DNA from 2 places in the Delftia sp. UME58 genome. Region 1 is predicted to be linked to the other one. Evidence: riboswitches for the same ligand, from Rfam matches in the RefSeq annotation. Region 1 holds a riboswitch; the other holds the start of a gene.
What was found. Region 1 has a riboswitch for cobalamin ahead of A9976_RS05070 (TonB-dependent receptor). Riboswitches for the same ligand answer to the same signal wherever they lie in the genome.

Region 1 (10,898 bases):
GAGCGGCGGCCGGTGAGCCGCAGCAGCCGGTCCAGCTGGGGTAGATGCTGGTAGGGCTTGCGGCGCAGGCGCTCGGGCTTGAGCTGTGCCGGGCCTATCAGCGGATGTCGCACCAGCCACAGCAGGGCCAGGCCGCCAAAGACCAGGGCGCTGGTCCAGATGACGCTGCGCAGCCATCCAAAGGGTTCATGCTCGGGCTGGCCCGGCGAGGGGCTGCAGTTCAGCGGCAGGTAGCGCGGCGGAGTGGGCGGCAGGCCGCCCTGGCAGCTCCAGTCCCGGCGTTGCATGTCCAGTTGCAGCAGGACCTGGGTTCCGGCGAGCACGCCCATCTGGCTGTCGCGCACCACGTCCGCCTGCAGCACGAATGGCCTGGGCGAACTCATGCGTACGCGCGGTTCGGCAATGTCCGGCGCCACGCTGGCCAGGTCCTGCGGCCAGCCTTCATGCTGGCCCACATAGTCCATCAGGGCCAGGCGCCATAGGATGATCTCGTTCCAGACCCGGCCCGAGCTTTCCGCGCCCAGCAGGCTGCCACGGGTGACGGGGTTGTAGCGGGGCAGCAGGATGGCCGTGCCGATGAACAGCGTGACCAAGGCGAGCAGCGCGGCGCGCCACCAGGATTTGGGCAGTTGCACAAGCCGGTCCAGGCCCCTCATGCCTGCAGCACCGCCACGGCGGCTTCGCGGGCAATGTCGCAGCGCCAGTGCAGATGGGCGCCCTCGCCTGCTCCGCGCACCTGCAGCAGATTGCCCCAGAACAGGCGCCGCAGCACGGCATCCTGCAGATAGGGGCGTGCACGGCCCAGCGATGCCGCATCGACCAGGCTGCGCAGTTGCTCGCGCGTTGCAGGCTCCTGCGCCAGGGGCAGCAAGGTCTGCCACAGGCGCGCGCTGGCCACCAGATGGGCGCGCAGCAGGGGCGAGTGCACTGAAGCGACGCCCACGCCCTGCTCCACCAGCCATTGCAGCGCTTCCTCGAAAAGCGCGGGATGCCCGCCCGTCAGCGCCTGCAATGCCTCGATGACCTCGGCCGGCCAGGCCGTGCCCGGCCAGCGCTGGCGCGCCATCAAGGCCAGGTCTTCCCGCGTGGGATCGGGCCAGTGGGCCACCTGGCCGATGTTGAGCAGTGACAGATCGCCGCTGCGGTACTTGAGGTCGGCCAGGGCCTCGCTGCCGCACAGCAGCAGGTGCAGGCGGCCGCTGTGCATTTCGCTGAGGCTGCGCAGAATGCCGGCCAGTGTTTCGCGCAGCTGCGCCGTGCCCTGCTCGAAGCGGCTGACCAGGCAGAACAGCCGGCCGCCGGCCAGCAGGCGCTTTTCCAGCAGGGCCTCGAATTCGTAGTCCGAGCCAACCTCGCCCAGTCCGCATTGCCGGCCCAGGGCCGCGAAGTAGTCGGCCGCAGCCGTGCTCACGCTGTAGGGCGGCTGGAGGTGCAACACCGCCTCGGCGCCATACTGGGCGCGGGCGCGCAGCAGCAGTTCCTGGCGAAACGGAGGCTGCCCCCAGTGCGCGGGTGACAGCAGCATGGTGATGGCATAGGGCCTGGCCTGGGCCAGCTGGGCGAAAAGCCGGTCCATGAAGCCTGCAAAAGGCTGGGCGCCGGCGGCGGCGGCCTGCAACGGAAACTCCGTGGCAAAGCCGGCGGCGGAAAACAGGCGATTGGTCTCCGCCTCCGTCAGGCGCAGGTACTGGGCGCAGGCGGCCAGCCGGTCGCGCGAGCGCGGATTGGGCAGGGAAACGCCGTTTCTCCAGTTGTTGACGGCCTCCCGGCTCAACCCGATCTCGGTGGCCACGCCCGAGGCGCTGGCGCGGATGCGGCGCATGTAAAGCCCCAGCAAATGGCCGAAATCCTCGTGAACGCCTGGTGCCACGGCAGCACCCTGTTCAATGGCGGTGGGCTGCATCAGCGACGGTCCTGCGCAAAAAAGCGGTGTCTGTCGGCACAGGTCCATGCTGACGTGATGACGGTCTGTATCCACATGCGGTTCACCCCCTCCTGGGACTGTGTCGGGTCTTGTGCAATTTGTTTCATTCTGCCGAGCGCGGATTGTCTCAGGATGCCGTTCACCCAGCGCCCTGCCAATGCAAGAAGCGGGATGCAGGCGCTGCGGCCGCGCCCTAGACTGCGGCAATCGCCCACAGCGCCCATACCGCCAACCGCGCCCGCCATGCACAACCTCCGTCTTTTCGACAACGAAGCTTGCGAATCCGCCCTGCCCTGCCACTGGACGCAGATGGAGCACCAGCTCGATGAGCAAGGCTGCGCGCGCCTGCCCGGCCTGCTGGATGCGCAGCAGTGCCGCGAGCTGGCCGCCCTCTACGCAAGGGAAGACGGCTTTCGTTCCCGCATCGTCATGGCACGCCACGGTTTCGGGCGCGGCGAGTACCAATATTTCGACTACCCCTTGCCACCGCTGCTGCAGCGCCTGCGCGAGCAGCTGTATCTGCGCCTGGCGCCGGTGGCCAATCTCTGGAACCAGCGCATGGGGCTGGAGGTGCGCTATCCGGGCCGGCTGCAGGACTTCCTGGCGCGCTGCCACGCGCAGGGCCAGTTGCGGCCCACGCCGCTCATTCTTCAATACGGTGCGGGCGACTACAACTGCCTGCACCAGGATGTCTATGGAGAGCATGTGTTCCCGCTGCAGGTGGTGCTGCTGCTGTCGCGGCCCGGGCAGGATTTTGCGGGGGGAGAATTCGTCATCACCCAGGCCGATGGCGACCGGCAGCGGGCCGATGTGATGGCATTGGACCAGGGCGATGCGCTGGTCCTGGCCGTGCGCCACCGGCCCGTGCCCGGGCGGCGCAGCGGCTACCGCCGCGTGGCCATGCGCCATGGCGTCAGCCGCATCCACAGCGGCCATCGCCATACCGTGGGGCTGATCTTTCATGACGCACTTTGATGGATGGCCGGCATGAGCACGCTGGATCTCTTTGCCGATGAGCATCCCGCCGGGGCCGAATCCATAGGTCCGCAATCCGTGGTGCTGCGCGGCCATGCCCTGCCCCAGGCCGTGCAGTTGCTGGAGGCGGTCGAAGGCATTGCGGCGCGGGCGCCGCTGCGCCATCTGGTCACGCCGGGCGGCTTCACCATGTCGGTGGCCATGACCAACTGCGGCGCGCTGGGCTGGACCAGCGACAGGAGCGGCTACCGCTACAGCGCCATCGACCCCGTCAGCGGCCAGCCCTGGCCCGCCATGCCGGCCCTGTTTGTCCGGCTGGCGGGCGAGGCGGCTGCGGCGGCGGGGTTCGAGGGCTTTGTGCCCGATGCCTGCCTCATCAACCAGTACCTGCCCGGCACCCGGCTTTCCCTGCACCAGGACCGCGACGAGCGCGACCTGGGCGCGCCCATTGTCTCGGTCTCCCTGGGCATGCCGGCCACTTTTCTGTTTGGAGGACTGGCGCGGGCGGACAGCACGGCCAGGGTGCCGCTGCAGCATGGCGACGTGGTGGTCTGGGGCGGTGTGGATCGGCTGCGCCACCACGGCGTGTTGCCGCTCAAGGACCAGCCTCACCCGCTGCTGGGCGGGCGGCGCATCAATCTCACATTTCGCAAGGCGGGCTGAATGGTTGGACGGTCTGAAATGGATAGGCTCAACAGCCAGGATCGCTTCGCCCGCCTGGATTGGGCGCGGATTGCCGCTGAGCTCGATGCCGAAGGCCATGCCCTGCTGCCGCAGCTGCTGACGGCGGATGAAAGCCGCGCCTTGGCCCGCGAGGCGGCCGCCGTGCCTGGCCTGCCGCCCTCCGTGCAGGCATGGCGCCCGGTGCTGTACGGGCATCTGCTGGCCCTGGCCAACCGCTGGCGCGAACACATGGGCATGCAGCCTGAGCTGCCAGGCTGCTTCGAGGATTTCATGCGTCCGGGCCGGCAAGCCGGCCAGACCCAGCCACAGCCACAGCCACATCTGCTGCGCGTGCCGGAAGCGGGCCATGCCCCGCTGCGCTCATACGGCGAAGGTGCGGCGGTGTTTCCGCTGCAGCTGGTGCTGCTGCTGTCCCGGCCGGGCCAGGATTTCGAGGGCGGCGAATTCGTGATGACCGAGCAGCGCCCGCGCATGCAATCGCGCCCCATGGTGCTGCCGCTGGGCCTGGGGGATGCGGCCATCATCGCCACAGGGCCGCGCCCGGTGCGCGGTGCGGCAGGCTTTTACCGCGTGCACCTGCGGCATGCCATCAGCCGCGTTCACCGTGGCGAGTGGCTGGGTCTGGAGCTGCTGTTGCACGACGTGCCCCAGGCGCCAAAGGCTCTGCAAACAGGCCGCTGGCTATAATGCCGCGCCTGCAAAGGCATCCGTGCAACAGGTGTCCGCATGCCAGCCATGGGGATGAAACGGGAACAAGGTGACTGCCAGCAAATGCTTTTTGCGCTGCCGGCACAGGCCTTGGCTGCCCCCGCAACGGTAAACAAGTCAAGGCGCTCCATGCCTGTCCCGCCAGTCTCCGCAACCCTGCGGAGGGGCGATGACAGGCTGTCACTGGTTCATGGCGTGGTCTGCAACATGCAGCTTTTCGCGGGTGGATTGGGAAGACGGGGCGCTGGGCGCAAGGCATGTCCTTGCGCCGCTTGTGAGCCCGGAGACCGGCCTGCTGCGTTTCCCGCCTGCTGTGCAGGCGTTTTCTTGACTGTCTGCGGGGTGCGGATGGCAACGCCCTGCTCCCCTTCCTCCCACGCTGGCTGGAGAGGCGGCAGTGCCTTGCTTTCGCATCAGACGGTCGAAGACCGATGTTCGAAATGCATTCCTCCTTTTCCAGCGTTTCCAGCGCTCGCGCTGCCCAGTCCCTTTCCGTGCGGCTGAGCCCGCTGGCCCTGGCCTGCGCCTTCATCTGCCTGCCGGCGCAGGCTCAAACACAAACGCCCACCCCAACGCCGCCATCAACCGCCCTGCCCGAGGTCCAAGTCACCGGCCAGGCCGAACGCATCGGCCAGCAACTGGCCCAGCCTGCGCGCTCTGCCAGCCATACCGGAGTCTCCAACCAGGAAGTGCCGGCCAGCGTGGACGGCGTCTCCGCCGAGCAGATGCAGGAGCGCGGCGACTACGCCCTGGTGGACGCCGTCACGCGCACCGTGGGCCTGACGTCCAGCAGCACGCCGGGCAACGGTGGCCTGTCCTTCAGCAGCCGCGGCTTTGCGGGTGTCAATTCCGTGGGCGTGGCCGAAGACGGCATGGTGCTGGGCGTGGCCGCGGGCACCACGGCCTATCCGGGTGACAGCTGGGGCTACGAGCGCATCGACGTGCTGCGTGGGCCGGCCTCGCTGATGTATGGCAGCGGCACCATGGGCGCCACCGTCAACGCCATCCGCAAGCAGCCCAGCCGCACCAGCTCGGCCGAGGTGCTGCTGGGCGCGGGCACGGACGACACGCTGCGCCTGGGCCTGGGCGTGACCGGCGCCCTGGGCGCCTATGCCAGCTACCGCATCGACAGCTACACCGCCCGCAGCGCAGGCGAGCGCGATCTGGACCAGTCGCGCAACGGCAAGTTCATGAGTACGCTGCGCTTGGAGCCCACCAGGGACCTGCAGATCGACCTGATCGCCGACCGCAGCGTGCAAAAGCCCAGCCGCTACTGGGGCACGCCGGGCCTGGACGGCAAGGTGGTGGAGTCGCTGCGCGACCGCAACTACAACGCCGAAGACAGCGTGCTGCGCTATGCCGACGAGCGCCTGCGCGCCAAGGTGCAATGGAAGGCCAATGACTGGCTGACGGTGCGCAACGAGCTGTACCACGTGCAGTCCGACCGTCACTGGCGCAACATCGAGGCCTATGCGCTCAACCCCGCCACCTGGACCGTGGGCCGCTCCGACTACCTGGAAATCCTGCACGACCTGGAGCAGACCGGCAACCGCCTGGGCCTGAACGTGGACCGGGGGGCGCACAAGATCGCCATGGGCTGGGAGGCCGCGCGCATCAACCTGCGGCTGTCCAACAATTCGCCCTATGGCGGCTCGTCCACGGTCTCGGCCTGGGATCCCGTGCACGGCAGCTGGGCCAGCCCCGATGCCACGGCAGCCAAGACAGAAACCGGCGTGACCCAGCACGCGCTGTACCTGGAGGACGCCTGGCGCATCAGCAACCGCTGGCTGGCCATGGCCGGCCTGCGCCGCGATGTCTACAGCTTTGCCAGCCACTCCCTGGTGGGCGGCACGGACTTCGACAAGACGCTGGCCGCCACGTCATGGCGCCTGGGCCTGACCTATGAGCTGGCCCGCAACACCCATGTCTACGGCCAGCTCAGCTCCGGCCACGATCCCGTCAACAGCCTGGTTTCGCTGAACCTGGCCAATACCGCCTATGCCTTGAGCAAGGGCCGCCAGGCCGAGATCGGCATCAAGCAACAGGTGGCGAACGGGCGCGGCGAGTGGACGCTGGCCGTGTTCGACATCAAGAAAGACAACATCATCACGCGCGACCCGGACCGCCCGGCCATCTCCATCCAGGGCGGCAGCCAGTCCTCGCGCGGGGCGGAAGCCACCGCCGCCTTCCAGGCCACGCCCGCCCTGCGCCTGGAGGGCAATCTTTCCTATGTCGATGCCCAGTTCGACAAGCTCATCGAGGCCGGCGGCAACCGCGCCGGCAACCGTCCGCAGAACGTGGCCAAGACCACGGCCAACCTTTGGGGCCACTACCGCGTGGGAGCCTGGCAGGCCTCGCTGGGCCTGCGCTACGTGGGTGACCGCTTTGGCAACAACGCCAACACTGTGAGCCTGCCCGCCTACACGGTGGCGGACGCCGCGCTGAGCTGGCAGATGGACCAGCGCACCACGCTGAGCCTGATCGGCCGCAACCTGGCCGACAGGGTCTATGTGGGATCGAGCTACGGCAGCCAGTTCCTGGTCGGCCAGGGCCGCCGCTTCGAGATCGCGGCCCACATCCGGTTCTGATGGCCATGGCGCGCTCCAAAAGCCTCCGCGGCCTCTGCGCTGGCGCCCTGGCAGCCACCCTGCTGCTGGCCGGCTGCTCGCGCAGTGATTCCGGCACCGCCAGCGAACGGCCGGCATCGCCAGCCGCGCCGCAGGCGGCCGTGACCGTCAATGTCTGCGGCAGCCCCGTGACCTACGCCAGCGCACCGCTGCGCGCCGTGACCCATGACGTGAACATCACCGAGATGTTTCTCTTTCTGGGCCTGGGCGACCGGCTGGTGGGCTACAGCGGTATCACGCAGGCCAAGCAGATCGACCCGGCCTTCCATGCCCAGCTGGCCCGCGTGCCGCGGCTGGCCGAGCGCGAGATGAACCTGGAGGCCATCCTGGGCGCCTCGGCCGACTTCGTCTTCGGCGGCTGGAGCTACGGTTTTCGCCAGGGCCAGGTCACGCCCGAGGTGCTGCAGCGCCACGGCATTGCCTCGTACGTGCTGTCCGAATCCTGCATCCACGTGGGGCCGCGCAGCCAGGTGGCGCTGGAGGACGGCCTGACCGACCTGCGCAACCTGGGCCGCATCTTCCGTATCGACGCACATGCCGAGCAACTGGCGCAAGGGCTGGAGCGCGAACTCAGGGACTTGCGCGCGCGCATGCAGGGCGTGCGGCAGCGGCCCGCGGTCTTCGTCTACGACAGCGGCCAGGACATCCCCGTGACCGTGGGCCGCTACGGCATGCCGCAGGCCATGATCGAGGAAGCGGGCGGGCGCAACATCTTCGACGACATTCCCAGCAACTGGCCTGCGGGCAACTGGGAGGACGTGGTGCAGCGCAACCCGCAGTGGATCGTCGTCATCGACTACGGCCAGCCCGATGCCCAGGGCAAGATCGATTTCCTGCTGGCCAGGCCCGAGCTGGCCGGCGTCGATGCCATCCGGGAGAAGCGGTTTTTCGTGATGACCTATGCCGAGGCCACACCCGGCCCGCGCAACATCGCGCGGGCCCGTGCCCTGGCCCAGGCCCTGCACCCCGACCGCATGCCGGCGACCAGCCATGCGGCCAACTGAGTTCCGCTGGCCCAGGCGCCCGGGCGCCGCCCGCGCCTGGTGCCTGCTGCTGTTCGCGGCCTTGTTGCTTGTGATGACGCTGGCCATCACCTGGGGGCCCGTGGATATGCCGGCCGGCACGGTCTGGCGCATAGCCTGGGGCCGGCTGCTGCAGGCGCTGGGCATGCAGCCGCCGCCGCTGGAGGGCATCACGCCGCAGCACCAGCAGATCGTCTGGCTGATCCGCATGCCGCGCGTGCTGCTGGCGGCCCTGGTGGGCGCCGGGCTTGCCGTGGTGGGCACCATCATGCAGGCCATGGTGCGCAATCCGCTGGCCGATCCCTATCTGCTGGGCGTGTCCTCGGGTGCGTCGGTGGGCGCCGTGGCCGTGCTGGCCTTCGGTGCGCTGGCATCGGCAGGCATGTACGCCCTCACGGCCGGGGCCTTTGCGGGGGCGCTGGCGGCCACCGTCGCCGTCTACCTGCTGGCGCGCTCCCAGGGCCGCATCCATGCCACGCGGCTGATCCTGGGTGGCGTGGCCATCGGCTATGTGCTGGCGGGCGTGACCAGCCTGATCACCCTGTCATCGGGCCAGCGCGACCTGGCCAACGCCCTGCTGACCTGGACGCTGGGCAGCCTGGCGGGCACGCAGTGGGAAGAGCTGGGCATTCCCGCCGCCGTGCTGGCTGCGGGCCTGCTCTGGCTGGGGCTGCAGACGCGCCCCCTCAACGCCCTGCTGGCCGGTGACGAGGCCGCCGCCACCTTGGGCGTGGACACGGCACGGCTGCGGCGCGCACTGTTCCTGGTGGTATCGCTGCTGACGGGCACCATGGTCGCGGTCAGCGGCGCCATCGGCTTTGTGGGGCTGATCGTGCCGCACGCCGCGCGCATGCTGGTGGGAACGGACCACCGGCGCGTGCTGCCGGTGGCTGCGCTGGCCGGTGCCCTGCTGCTGGTGCTGGTGGACCTGGTGGCGCGCACTGCCTTTGCGCCCATGGAGCTGCCCGTGGGCGTGATCACTTCGCTGATCGGTGGCCCCTTCTTCGTATGGATGCTGGTGCGCCAGCCGGTGCAGGGAGGGCGCGGACCATGAAGCTGCAAGCCCAGGACCTTTGCTGGAGCGCCGATGCCCGGCGTGCCGACGCCCGGCGCATCGTGGACCATGCCAGCCTGACCCTGCACAGCGGCGAATGCCTGGGGCTCATCGGACCCAACGGCAGTGGCAAATCCACCCTGCTGCGCATGCTCTACCGCGTGCTGCGGCCCGACGCAGGCTGCGTGCTGCTGAACCAGCGCGACATCCGTGACATGACGGCGCGCGAGTTCGCGGCCCAGGTTTCGGTCCTGGCGCAGGAGGCGCCGCAGAGCTTTGATTTCACCGTGCGCGAGGCGGTGATGATGGGCCGCATTCCCCACCAGTCCCCCTGGGCGGGCGACAGCACCGAGGACCTGGCCTGCATGCGGCAGGCGCTGGCCCAGGTGAATGCCTTGGCGCTGGAGGAGCGGCGTTTTTCCAGCCTGTCCGGCGGTGAGAAGCAGCGCGTGCTCGTGGCCCGGGCGCTGGCCCAGCAGCCGCGGCTGATGCTGCTGGACGAGCCCACCAACCACCTGGACATACGCCACCAGCTGGAGTTGATGGGCCTGGTGCGCAGGCTGCAGATCAGCAGCATCGTCGCCCTGCACGACCTCAACATCGCCGCCCACTACTGCGACCGTCTCTATCTCATGGAACAAGGCCGCATCGTTGCCCATGGCACACCGGCTCAGGTACTGACCCCGGCCACCATCGGCCAGGTCTATGGCGTGGCTGCCGAGGTGGACACCCATGCCGCCACCGGCCGGCTGCGCATCAGCTTTATTCCCGATGAACTCCTCTGAAACATCCATTCCGCCCGGGCCCGACGCCGTGATCGTGCTGGGCCGTGGCGGCACGGGTGCCGCCTCGCGCCAAAGCCTGATCGAACTGGCCGATGCCTTGCGCCCGACGCTGGAGCCGGGCTGCAAGGTCGTCACCGCCTTTGTGGACAAGGCCGCGCCCTCGCTGCCCGATGCGCTGCAGCAATGCCTGCCGGCCCACTCCATCGTCGTGCTGCCCCTGTTCTCGCCCGACGAGCCTGCCCTGCTGCGCTGGCTGCACAAGCTGGCCATGCGCTGGCGCTCGCAACTGCCGGACCAGACCGTGCAGGTGCGGTTTGCCGACCATCTGCTGGGCGCTGCCGCCATGCCCGCGCTGTTGCTGTCGCAGATGGCCCAGGCCCTGCAGGCCCCTGACATTGCCGAGACCGCTGGCGACCACTGGCAGCACGATCCCCAGGCCTGGTCCCAGGTGCCAGATCACCAGCACCACGCCCTGGTCTGCACGGGGCCGCGCTGCACGGCACTGGGCGCCGTGGCCGTCTGGCAAAGCCTGGGCGAGGCCATGCAGGCCAGCAGTGAACTGCGCGCAAGGCTGCGCCTGCTGCAGACCAGCTGCCAGTACCCCTGCAACCATGGCCCGCTGGCCATCGTCTATCCGGATGGCGTCTGGTATGGGCGGCTCACGACCGGGAATGCCGCCCAGGTGGTGGAGGCCCATGTGCTCTCGCGGCAGGTCTGCGCGGAGCACCATGTGCACGGACCAGTGGATCTGGCGCCGCAGCAGGCATCGTGATGCATCAGGGCTGCGCCGTTCCCGGCGCCGCCTCCAGCTCCGCCAGCCTCACCGCCACAAAATCCCGCAGCGCGCGCACCAGCGGCGTGAACTGCCTGCGCGTGGGCGCGACCAGGTAGAGCGGCACGCGCTCGGTCGCCCAGTCGGTGCACAGCGCGATCAGCCGGCCCTGGGCCAGGTCTTCGGCCACATCGAAGTAAGACTTGTAGGCAATGCCCCGCCCTGCCACGGCCCAGCGCCGCACGGCGTCACCGTCGTTGGCCACATTGCGGCCGCGTACGCGGACATGGACGGGTTGCGGTGGCGCCGCCCCCTGCCCTGACGGCCAGAAACTCCAGCGGTCATGC
Region 2 (10,898 bases), on a different contig from region 1:
AAGCCGACCATGAGTTCGCGCCCCGCCATCGACGTTCCGCAGCCGCCGTTCTGGTACGCCGGGTTGGCGATGCAGGGCGCACGGTCCAGCGCGATGAAGATGGGATGGCGGTTCAGGTCGAACAGGTTGTTGACGGCCGCGAACAGCTTGACGCCCGGCGACACGCGGTAGTCGGCGCGCAGGTTCCAGATGGTGAAGGCGCCCTTGCGGTGGATGAAGGTGCTGCTGGGCTCGCCCTGCGGGATGAGCAGCGCCTCTTCCGTGTCGTACCACATGGGACCGCGCAGCAGCGTGGACAGCTGCAGGCTCCAGTCGCCCTGCAGCCGCCCGCTGCCGCGCCCGTAGCGCACGCCGGCCGAGGCCTCGTAGCGGTACATGCGCTGCACCTTGTCGGTATTGGCGGAGGCGGCCGAGCCCTTGTCCCGCATGCTGAAGTGGTAGTAGCCGCCAGCCCAGGCCTTGAGCTGGTGGCCCGTCAGGTCCAGCGCCCGCGCCAGGTCCATGTCGGCCTGCATTTCCAGGCCGCGCGCCACGATGTCGGCCGCGTTGTTGGCGTAGTCCGAGGTGTTGGTCGTGGCCCCGCGCGAGACGGTGATGATGCGGTCGCTGATGGTGTTCTGGAACAGGGCCGCATCCACGCGCCAGCCGGGCTGCTGCAGCGCGGCGCCGACCTCGATCTGGCGGCTGGTCTCGGGCTTGAGGTTGGGGTTGCCGAAGGTGCGGCCACCGCCGACGGCCGTGAAGTCCGAGGCCAGCTCGGTGGCCGTGGGCGCGCGGAAACCCGTGGAGGCCGCGGCGCGCAGCGTGAGCCGGTCCGTGGCCTTCCAGGTGGCGCCGGCCGACCAGGTGTGGTTGTCGTAGTCGCGCGTGCTGGCCTGGGCCAGGGCCAGGTTGGGCGTATCGTCGAAACGCGTCGTGCCCCAGGTCTTGCGCAGGCCGGCGCGCAGCGTGAGGCGATCGTCGAACAGGGTCTGCGCGTCCTCGAAGTACAGCGCATGCACCTGCTCGGTCTGGTTGTTGTCGTAGGGCGCGACCTGGCCCGCAGGGCCGCCCGGCATGGCCACGCGCAGGCGGTCGGAGCGCAGCTTGCTGCGCTCCCAGTCAAAGCCCATCAGCAGGTCATTGGTCTGGCTGACACGCAGGCGCGGCTGAAAGCGCAGGCCCGTGGCGTCCAGCTGGCGGTGGTTGTAGTCGCGCGCCGTGCCGGGCACGGCGCTGTTGCCCGAGCGGATCACGGGCGATGCCCAGTTGAACTCATCGGTATCGACCAGGCTGTAGAGGTGGGTCGTCCAGCTCAGGCGCTGGCCGGGCAGTGCGCCCTCGTAGGTCAGGTCCAGCGAGCGGTTGCTGCGGTTGTCGCGGCTGTGGATATTGGCGCCCGATCCGCGAAAGCCCGCGTTGTAGATGCCGTCCGTGCGCAGCTGCAGCTCCACGCGGTGCAGCTCGTGCAGCTGCCAGCCCAGGGCACCGCTGGCGCCGCGCCGCTTCCAGCCCGTGTTCTCCATGCGCGTGCCGCCATCGCCCGACTCGTAGTCGCCGCGCCCGCCTGCGCTCACGCCGAAGTACCAGTCGAAGCGGTCATTGGCGCCGGCCGTCTGCGCATCGGTGCGCCACAGGTCCCATGAACCGGCCTGGACCTGGGCGCGCGTGCCAGGCGCCGTAGCTCCGTTCTTCATGATGATGTTGACCACCCCGCCCATGGCCTGGCTGCCGTAGATCACCGAGGACGGGCCGCGCACGATCTCGATGCGCTCCACATCCGAGGGGCTGAGCTTGGACAGGTTGGCCGTGCCCGCGCGCCGGCCGTTGACCAGCACCAGCACCTGGCTGCGGAAGTCGCGCCCCTGGCCGTCGGTGGAGGCGCCGCGCAGGTTCATCGAGGTCTGGGCCGCCGTCCATTCGCTGAGAAAGCCCACGGCGTTCTCGGCCAGCAGGTCGGTGACCGAGCGCGCGCTGGAGCGCTCTATGGCCTCGCGGTCGATGGTCTGCGTGGTGCCCGCGATGCGGCTGCGCGCCTCGGGCCGCGCGGTGGCGGTCACGAAGACGGCGTCCAGCGCATCGTCGGCGGAGTCCGTGGATCGCCCGGAAGCCGGCTCCTGCGCGGCGCCGGCCGCTGCAGCGCAGCTGGCCAGCAGGACGGCGGCCGCTGCGGGCCGCAGGCTGGAGACAAGAGGAAGAACAGAGAGAAGGCCGGAGGAATCGGCGGCCGAAGAAGCGAAGCGCATGCGTTGAACCCAACTGCCCCACTCACCCGCGGGGCCTATCGTCTGAACCACGCCGCACAGCGCGCACGCCGGAGCCGGCCACGGCAGCGCAGGCTGGGGCCGGACCGGACAGGCGCACTCCCGCGGCGTCCGAAAGCAATGCAGAAGGCCGGTATCCGGGCTTGCGGAACGCTGCGGCGCGCAGGGTGGGCGCGCTGCGGCAGGCATCCCCGCCTTCCCATGCCCGAGGAGGACACAGTGGCTTGCGGCGCGTGACCCGTGGGTGGCGCGCCAGCGTGGGGAGTTGTATTCCGCTGACCGTTGCGGGGGCAGCGCAGGCATTGCGAGCGGCCATCTCGATGGCATCGCGCACCTGCTTCCCGTTGAACCCCTGGCCGGCGAACGGCATGGGGCACCTTCAGCAACAGCGCACCGCCACGGCCCAGGGACCGCGCCGGCGCGCCAGCGGCGGATTATCGCTGATGGCGCCCAGCCCAGAAGCCCGGCACGCGGGCCAGCGCCCGCAGCGCGCGGCGGCTGCTGCGCGCGCTGGTGGCCAGGCGGGCCTGCAGGTAGCCGGCGGCGAACCAGGCGCGCGGGTCCGTGCCGGCCTCGGCATGGAAATGCGCGGCCGCCACGGCCATGTCGTTGTGCAGCCCCAGCGCGTCCTGGGCGGGCACCAGCGCCTCGGCAAAGCGCCGGCCCTTTTTGCCGGGCCACATTCCGGGCGCGAATTCCTGCGCAAAGTCCGCCAGGTAGCGCAGGCGCTTGAGCCGCTTGCGCACGCGGTGCTGCTGCGCCAGCGGCAGGCGGTCGAAGTGCCGGCCATCGCGCAGCACCTGGCGGTGCAGGCGCTGCAGGCGCCGCACCAGGTACTTGCGCGTGCCTGCGGCAGACAGGCTGGCCAGGCCGGGCTGCCGCTTTCCTGCGGGTGCCTGCGCCAGCGCATGGATCTCGGCCAGCGTCTGCAGGAACTGCGGCTCGCGCACCGCGGCGGCCGCGTCGGCCTGCCCGGCAGCTGGCACGGTCCATTCGCACAGGGGCGCATGGGCGTCCTGCAGCAGCGGCCGCACCACGTCGGCCAGGGTGCCGGCGTCGCGCAGCGTGCCAAGCTGCGCAAAGGCCCGGGCCAGGGGCTCATCCCATTCGGCGCGCATGCCGGGCGCCAGCCCCGCGCATTCGCGCAGCACGGTGCGCAGGCGCCGCAGGGCCACGCGCAGCTGGTGGATGGTCTCGGCATCGCTGCCACCGCCCTCCAAAACCGCCAGATGCGACTGCGCCTGGGCCAGGGCAGCAGTCAGCGCCGCACGCACAAAGCCGGCCGCATCGGGCCGGTCAGGGTGCTGCTTCGCAGGGGTGGACATGGTCAGGCAAGGAGATGTGGACGTTGCCGACGATTGTGGGCGCAGCCCCGCGCCAGGGTCAATCCGGGTTCAATCCGGGTTCAATCCGGGCGCACTCCGGGCTCAATCGGCGCCATTCCCGCTCAGGCTGTGCAGCACGGGCCGGGCAATGCGCACATAGTCGGCCGAGTCCAGCACGATGGAGCGGTCCAGCCGGCCCGCGTTGAAGGCGATCTCGCCAAAGCGCTCGACCAGGGCCGGGTCCACCACCAGGCGCACCTGCGGGTTGAAGGAGAACGGCGGCACCGATCCCATCACGCAGCCCGTGGCGGCCCGGGCCTCCTCGGGCGAGGCCAGCGTGGCCTTGCGCACGCCCACGGCCTGGGCCAGGCGCTTGAAGTCCAGCTTGCGGTCGCCGGGCAGCACGGCAAGAAACAGCTGCGCGCTGTCTGCCGCGTCGCGGCTCTTGCAGAGCATGGCCTTGGCGCCCTGGCCGGGCGCCGTGCCCCGGATTTCGGCGACCAGGTCGGAGCGGCCTTCGGCCGGATGTTCCAGCACGCGAAAACGCGCGCCCTGGGATTGCAGCAGGTCTACAAGGGTGTCGAACATGGTGGAAAGCACAAAGAAGTCATCTGGGTTTTGACATTTTGTCCAATTAAAAACAAAATGTCCAATATGAACGAACGAACCCCCGAACAGCGCCAGCTGCTGGAGCAGGTGGCCCAGATCGCCGAAGGCCTGGGCCAGACCTTTGCCCCGTTCTGCGAGGTGGTGGTGCATGACCTGCTCGACCCTTCCCATGCGGTGCTGGCCATCCACAACAACCTGTCGGGCCGCGAGGTCGGCCAGGGCGCGACGGAGCTGGGACTGGCGCGCATCCTGGACCCCGGCTTCGAACAGGTCATCGCCAACTATCCCAACCAGTTCGCCGACGGCCGCCAGGCCAAGAGCACGTCCATCGGCATACGCGATTCCGAGGGCCGCTACATCGCCGCCCTGTGCATGAATGTGGACCTGACGATGTTCCAGGGCTTCCAGGGCATGCTCAACCGCTTTGCCGCCGTCAGCGGCGACACCCCGGCGCGCGAAATGCTGGACCCCACGGGCGCCGGCGCAGGCGCCGACACGGTGCGCGCCCGCATCGACCAGTTCGCGGCCCGCCTGGCGACCACGCCGCGCGCCCTCAAGCCCGAGGAGCGCCGCGCCCTGGTCCGCGAACTCAAGGGCGCCGGCCTGCTCGACGTGCGCCGCTCCATGGAGACCATTGCCGCCCACCTGGGCGTGTCGCGCGCCACGGTCTACAGCTACGCCAAGTAGGCCACTCCCGATCCACATCTCTTTCTCCGCTACCGATGACAAGCCTTCTTCCCACCTATGACGACGTGGCCGCGGCGGCCCGGCGCATCCAGGGCCATGCCCACCGCACGCCCGTGCTCACCTCGCGCACGCTGGACGAGGCGCTGGGCGCCCGCGTCTTTCTGAAGTGCGAGAACCTGCAGCGCATGGGCGCCTTCAAGTTCCGCGGTGCCTTCAACGCCCTGTCGCGCTTCAGCCCCGCGCAGCGCAAGGCCGGCGTGGTGGCCTTTTCCTCGGGCAACCATGCCCAGGCCATCGCCCTGGCCGCGCGGCTGCTGGAGATTCCCGCCACCATCGTCATGCCGCACGACGCGCCCGCCGCCAAGGTGGCGGCCACCAAGGGCTATGGCGGCCAGGTGGTGGTCTACGACCGCTATACCGAAGACCGCGAGCAGGTCGGCCGCGACCTGGCCGAGCGCCACGGCCTGACCCTGATCCCGCCCTACGACCATGCCGACGTGCTGGCCGGCCAGGGCACGGCCGCCAAGGAACTGTTCGAGGAAACCGGCCCGCTGGACGCCCTGTTCGTGCCGCTGGGCGGCGGCGGCCTGCTGTCGGGCACCGCCCTGTCCACGCGCGCGCTCAGCCCCGACTGCGCGCTCTACGGCGTGGAGCCCGAGGCCGGCAACGACGGCCAGCAGTCGCTGCGCGCGGGCCGCATCGTCCACATCGAAACGCCCAGGACCATTGCCGACGGCGCCCAGACCCAGCACCTGGGCGGCATCACCTTCCCCATCATCCAGCGCGACGTGACCGACATCCTCACCGCCAGCGATGCCGAACTGGTCGATGCCATGGGCTTCCTGGCCACGCGCATGAAGCTCGTGGCCGAGCCCACCGGCTGCCTGGGACTGGCCGCCGCGCGCCACAGGGGCGAAGAGCTGCACGGCTGCCGCGTGGGCATCATCCTGAGCGGCGGCAACGTGGACATGCAGCGCTTTTGCAGCCTGCTGGGCAACTGAAGCGCCTGACCGATTGCCGGCTCAGCCCCTGGGACTGAAGGTACGCGGGAACACCACGGGCGCGCTGCGGTCGGCCAGCCGATAGCCCATGGCGGGGCGGCGTGACATGCCCTCCACCTGGCCGGCCTCCACCAGAAAGCCGGCCGCCATCATGCGCGTGCGAAAACCGCTCTTGTCCACCGGGCGGCCCAGCACCACCTCGTAGGCCTGCTGCAGCTGCGGCAGCGTGAAGGGCTCGGGCAGCAGAAAGGCCGGCAGCGAGGTGTATTCCACCTTGCCCCGCAGCCGCTCCACCGCTGCGCGCAGGATCTCGCCGTGGTCGAAGGCCAGCGCAGGCTCGCGCAACAGTTCATCGACGGCAAACCACGACACATCGGCCGCATTCGCGCCCTTGGCCAGGATCAGGTCGTGCCCCGGGATCAGCGCGAAATACACATGCGTGGCCGACCAGCCACGCGGGTCGCGCGCCGCGCCGCCCCAGCTTCCCAACTGCTCCAGGTAGGGGCTGTCCACGCCCGTCTTGTCCAGCAGCTTGCGCCGCGCGCAGGCCAGCAGGTCTGCGTCCTGCCCCACATCCACAAAGCCGCCAGGCAGCGCCCACAGCCCCGGAAACGGCTCGCTGCCCGCCGTGGGGCGCTGCACCAGCAGCACCTGCAGGGCATCGTCGGCCACCGTGAAGATGACCACGTCCACCGTGGTGAACGGGCGCGGGAAGTCCAGCGCGCCCTGCTGGGATGGGGAGTTTTTTTCGGCCATGGGATGGATTGTGCTTGACGTGCAGGATTTTAAGTTGCACTATGCAACCCATACGAGTTGTACAGAACAACTTAAAGGAGAAGCACCATGTTCGGCATCCGTTTCATCAAGTCCCAACCCACGGTCCACCTCATGCAGTTCCGCGCCGGCAAGGTGGTGCGCGAGGGTGCGGGCCAGTCCTTCTTCTACTACGCGCCCACCACCACCCTGGTCGCCGTGCCCGTGGGCAGCCAGGACTGCCACTTCATGCTGGAGCTGGTCACGGCCGACTTCCAGAGCGTCACGGTGCAGGGCCAGGTCACCTACCGCATCAGCACACCGCGCCAGACCGCCACGCTGATGGACTTCTCCCTGGCGCGCGACGGCCAGAAATACATGTCCGAAGACCCGCAGCGCCTGGGCGACCGCGTGACCATGCAGGCCGAGGTCATCATCCAGCAGGCCGTGCAGGCGCTGGAGCTCAAGCAGGCACTGCGCTCCTCGGCACTCATTGCGCGCACGGCCCAGCAGGAGCTGGCCGCCCAGCCCGAGATCGCGGCCCTGGGGCTGGAGATCCTGGGCGTCTCGGTCATGGCCGTCAAACCCACGCCCGACATCGCCCGCGCCCTGGAAGCCGAGGCGCGCGAATCCAACCTCAAGGCCGCCGATGACGCCGTCTATGCCCGCCGCATGGCCGCCGTGGAAAACGAGCGCGCCATCCGCCAGAACGAGCTCGATACCGATGTGGCCGTGGAGAGGAAAAAGCGCCAGATCCGCGACGCCCAGCTGGAAGCCAAGGCCGCCCAGATGCGCAAGGAAAACGAGCTGCGCGCCGAACAGATGTCCGCCGACGTGGCGCTGGAGACCAGCCGCCGCGACTTCGTCGAAGGCCAGGCCGCCAACAGCCGCACCCTGGCCGAGGCCGAGGCCTACCGCGTGGGCGCCGTCATGCAGGCCCTGGAGAAGGCCGACCCGCGCATCGTGCAATCGCTGGCCGCCGTGGGCATGCAGCCGGGCCAGCTCATCGCCCAGGCCTTTGGCGGCATTGCCGAGAAGGCCGAGCGCATAGGCCAGCTCAATGTCTCGCCCGAGCTGCTGCAGTCGCTCATGGGCGCCGGTGCAGGCCATGCAGCCGCCGTGGCCGATCCCGAACCCGCAAGGAGCCGCCGTGAACGCCAATGAACGCAAGACCGTGCTGGTGGTGCGGCGCACGCGGCTCGATGAGCTGGTGGCCAGGTACCACACGCTGTCCCAGGCGCGCTTCTACATCGAGCACCTGGGTGCCGACTTCGGCGACTACCTGCGCGAAAGCGCCGCCTACGCCGCCGCCCTGCAGGCCGTGGTGCAGGCGCTGGAGGCACGCGGCCGCTACCAGATCGTGGACCGCGCCTTGGTGCCCAACTTCGTCTTCGGCGCCGACGACATCGTGGTGGCGCTGGGCCAGGACGGCATGGTGGCCAACACCATGAAATACCTGGACGGCCAGCCGCTCATCGGCGTCAACCCCGAGCCCGCGCGCTGGGACGGCCTGCTGCTGCCCTTCGCCCCCGCCGACCTGGCCGCCCTGCTGGGCGACGTGGCCGCCAACCGCCGCCCCACGCGCGCCGTCACCCTGGCCGAAGCGCGCCTGAGCGACGGCCAGGTGCTGCGCGCCGCCAACGACCTGTTCATCGGCCCGCGCAGCCATACCTCGGCCCTGTACGACATCGCACTGGGCGAGCGGCAGGAGTCCCAGTCGTCCTCCGGCCTCATCGTCGCCACGGGACTGGGCTCGTCTGCCTGGATCAAGAGCATCGTCACGGGTTCCCTGGGCATTGCCCGCGCCGTGCGCGGCGCGTCCACCGACTTCGACTACCAGCCCTTCGCCTGGGATGCGCCACGCCTGGACTTCGCCGTGCGCGAGCCCTTTCCCAGCCGCTCCTCCACGGCAGAGCTGGTCTACGGCCAGGTCACCGCCGGCCAGCCGCTGACCCTGCGCTCGCGCATGCCCGACCATGGCGTCATCTTCTCGGACGGCATGGAGGCCGACTACCTGCAGTTCACGGCGGGCATGCAGGCCACCATCGGCCTGTCGGACCGGCAGGGCTGCCTGGTGGTGTGATGGACCGGCACCTGCAGCAATCTGCCGCCCGGCCATCGGCCCTCACGCACTGGAGCATGGCCGGTTCGGCGGCCCGGACTTCATCTTGACAGCGGGGCATGGGCGGCCCTGCCCCTGCCCTGACCCAGGCCATGACTCACTATCAGACCAGCCTGATTGCACCGCCCCCATCTTCGACATAGATTAAAGAATCTTCAAGGGCCATCCATCAAATCACTCGATATCCCTTGTTCTTTTCTTGATCCATCCTGAATGAATCAGGGCAACACAGCCACCGCCTCCAGTGTTTACGAAAAATCATTCAACAGCAATGGGATTCATCGGGAACATGCCTCTTTCTTTCAAGCGCCCATCCTTGTCGCATGCAAGCCGGCTTGCATTGCTCATCGGACTTGCAGCGGCCATGATGAACAGCAATGCCCTTGCCGGGGGTGTATTTTCCCCCGAAACCGCCAGCATCTCGATTCCCGTAGAAATAACAGTACCGGGAAATTCACCCACGGGATCGACACTCTGGAAATCCGTGCCACTCCTTCTGAGCCTGCGCGCTGAGCGAAACCTCAATGACCCGAGCGCTATCTTGGGCGCCGAAATATTCGCCAATATTCAATCTGGAACCAAGGCATCTGGATTCCCTGACGTCTACGCAACCAATGTTCCCGGCTTGGGAGTCCGCTGGTGGGGAAAATGGCGGGGCCGCAATTTCCCCAATGGAATAGCCATGCCGATCACCACCAACTCAGAAAACAACGCAGGTGCTCTAGGTTGGGACTGGGGGGACAGCCCACGCACCCAGGAGGTCTGGATCGAGCTGGTGAAGACCGGCAACATTGGGGCGGGCCAGATATCGGGCCTGAGAATGAACGCCCACTTGCAGTTCCTATGCCGCCCCTGTAACCCGGCGACTATCAGCCTGGCCGGCAGCACCAGGGTGGTGACCGGCCCCTCATGCACGGTCGCCAACTCGGCCGTCTCCGTGCCCATGGGCATTGTGACCACCTCACGATTCACGGGCATCCATTCCACGACCCGCTCCCAGAGTTTCGACATCACCCTTGACTGCAAGGGCGGCGCGCCCGACAGCAAGCTGCGACCCCACGTCACGCTCACCGATGCCAACGACAGCAGCAACCAGGGCACCATCCTGACCTTGAGCAAGACCACGACCGGCGGCAAGCCGGTGGCCACCGGAATAGGCATACAGATACTGAAGGATGGCATCCCGCTGGCATATGGACCGGACTCCAGCGCACCCGGCAATACCAACCAGTGGAGTGCGGGCACCATCGCCCAGGGCGTTGCCCAATTCAAGATCCCCCTGACCGCAAACTACGTGCAGACCGCTGAGTCAGTCACGACAGGGCAGGCCAACGGCAGGGCCACCTTCACGCTGAACTACCAGTGAACAGCGCCCCCAGCCTTCAGGGGCGCCTTGCGTGAAGTCCCGAAGAAGCCATCCATCCAAGCATTCGATGCTCCTTGTATCCTGGATCCGTCTTCAATCACGAAAATAATAGAAACACCAATCCTCGGTATTTCAGAAAATCATCTTTCAACCCTGGAAAGCATCAGGAACATGCATCTTTCTTCCAAGCGCCCATTCTTGTCGCATGTCAACCGGCTTGTATTGCTCATCGGAATTTCAGCGACAATGATGAATAGCAATGCCCTTGCCGGCGGAAAATTCTCCCCCGTAACCAGCAATATCACGATTCCCGCCGAAATAACAGTCTCGGAAAATTTACCCACGGGATCGATACTCTGGAAATCTGCACCAGTCATTCTGAGTCTGACCACGACGCGAGACCCCTTCGAGGGCCCGCCAAATATCACTCACGCCGGAGTACACGCCGATGTTCAATCGGCCACCAAGGCACCTGGATACAGCGACGTCTACAGCACCGAATTTCCCGGTTTGGGAGTCCGCTGGTGGGGAAGATGGCGGGGGCCCTATTTCCCCGACGGAAAAGTCATGCCGATCACCACCCACATAGAAAACGACTCAGGTCCTTTGGGTTGGCGCTGGGGGGACGGTGCACGCGCACAGGACGTCTGGATCGAGCTGGTGAAAACCGGCAGCATTGCAGGCGGCCGGCTATCAAACCCGGCAATGAGCATCACTTTGCTGTTCCAGTGCGGCTACTGCAACACAGGGATCGTCAAGCTGGCCGGCACCACCAGGGTGGTGACCGGCCCC

Region 2: linked by a shared signal. The riboswitch ahead of A9976_RS14705 (TonB-dependent receptor) and the one ahead of A9976_RS05070 (TonB-dependent receptor) in region 1 are both predicted to bind cobalamin.

What each region holds. Positions count from the first base shown of each region.
Region 1 covers NZ_LZZV01000013.1:345,404-356,301, reverse strand. Annotated here, with positions in the region: gene A9976_RS05095 (AAA family ATPase) at 1-656, opposite strand, end outside; gene A9976_RS05090 (hypothetical protein) at 653-1,903, opposite strand; gene A9976_RS05085 (2OG-Fe(II) oxygenase) at 2,168-2,899, shown strand; gene alkB (DNA oxidative demethylase AlkB) at 2,912-3,562, shown strand; gene A9976_RS05075 (2OG-Fe(II) oxygenase) at 3,581-4,270, shown strand; cobalamin riboswitch at 4,283-4,602, shown strand; gene A9976_RS05070 (TonB-dependent receptor) at 4,723-6,879, shown strand; gene A9976_RS05065 (ABC transporter substrate-binding protein) at 6,879-7,922, shown strand; gene A9976_RS05060 (iron ABC transporter permease) at 7,909-8,994, shown strand; gene A9976_RS05055 (ABC transporter ATP-binding protein) at 8,991-9,779, shown strand; gene A9976_RS05050 ((2Fe-2S) ferredoxin domain-containing protein) at 9,766-10,551, shown strand; gene A9976_RS05045 (LysR family transcriptional regulator) at 10,556-10,898, opposite strand, start outside.
Region 2 covers NZ_LZZV01000052.1:373,235-384,132, forward strand. Annotated here, with positions in the region: gene A9976_RS14705 (TonB-dependent receptor) at 1-2,225, opposite strand, end outside; cobalamin riboswitch at 2,354-2,639, opposite strand; gene A9976_RS14710 (CHAD domain-containing protein) at 2,678-3,568, opposite strand; gene A9976_RS14715 (YbaK/prolyl-tRNA synthetase associated domain-containing protein) at 3,671-4,156, opposite strand; gene A9976_RS14720 (transcriptional regulator) at 4,223-4,864, shown strand; gene A9976_RS14725 (threo-3-hydroxy-L-aspartate ammonia-lyase) at 4,900-5,865, shown strand; gene A9976_RS14730 (NrtR DNA-binding winged helix domain-containing protein) at 5,887-6,621, opposite strand; gene A9976_RS14735 (SPFH domain-containing protein) at 6,709-7,782, shown strand; gene A9976_RS14740 (sugar kinase) at 7,769-8,701, shown strand; gene A9976_RS14745 (hypothetical protein) at 8,999-9,202, opposite strand; gene A9976_RS14750 (fimbrial protein) at 9,423-10,106, shown strand; gene A9976_RS14755 (fimbrial protein) at 10,134-10,898, shown strand, end outside.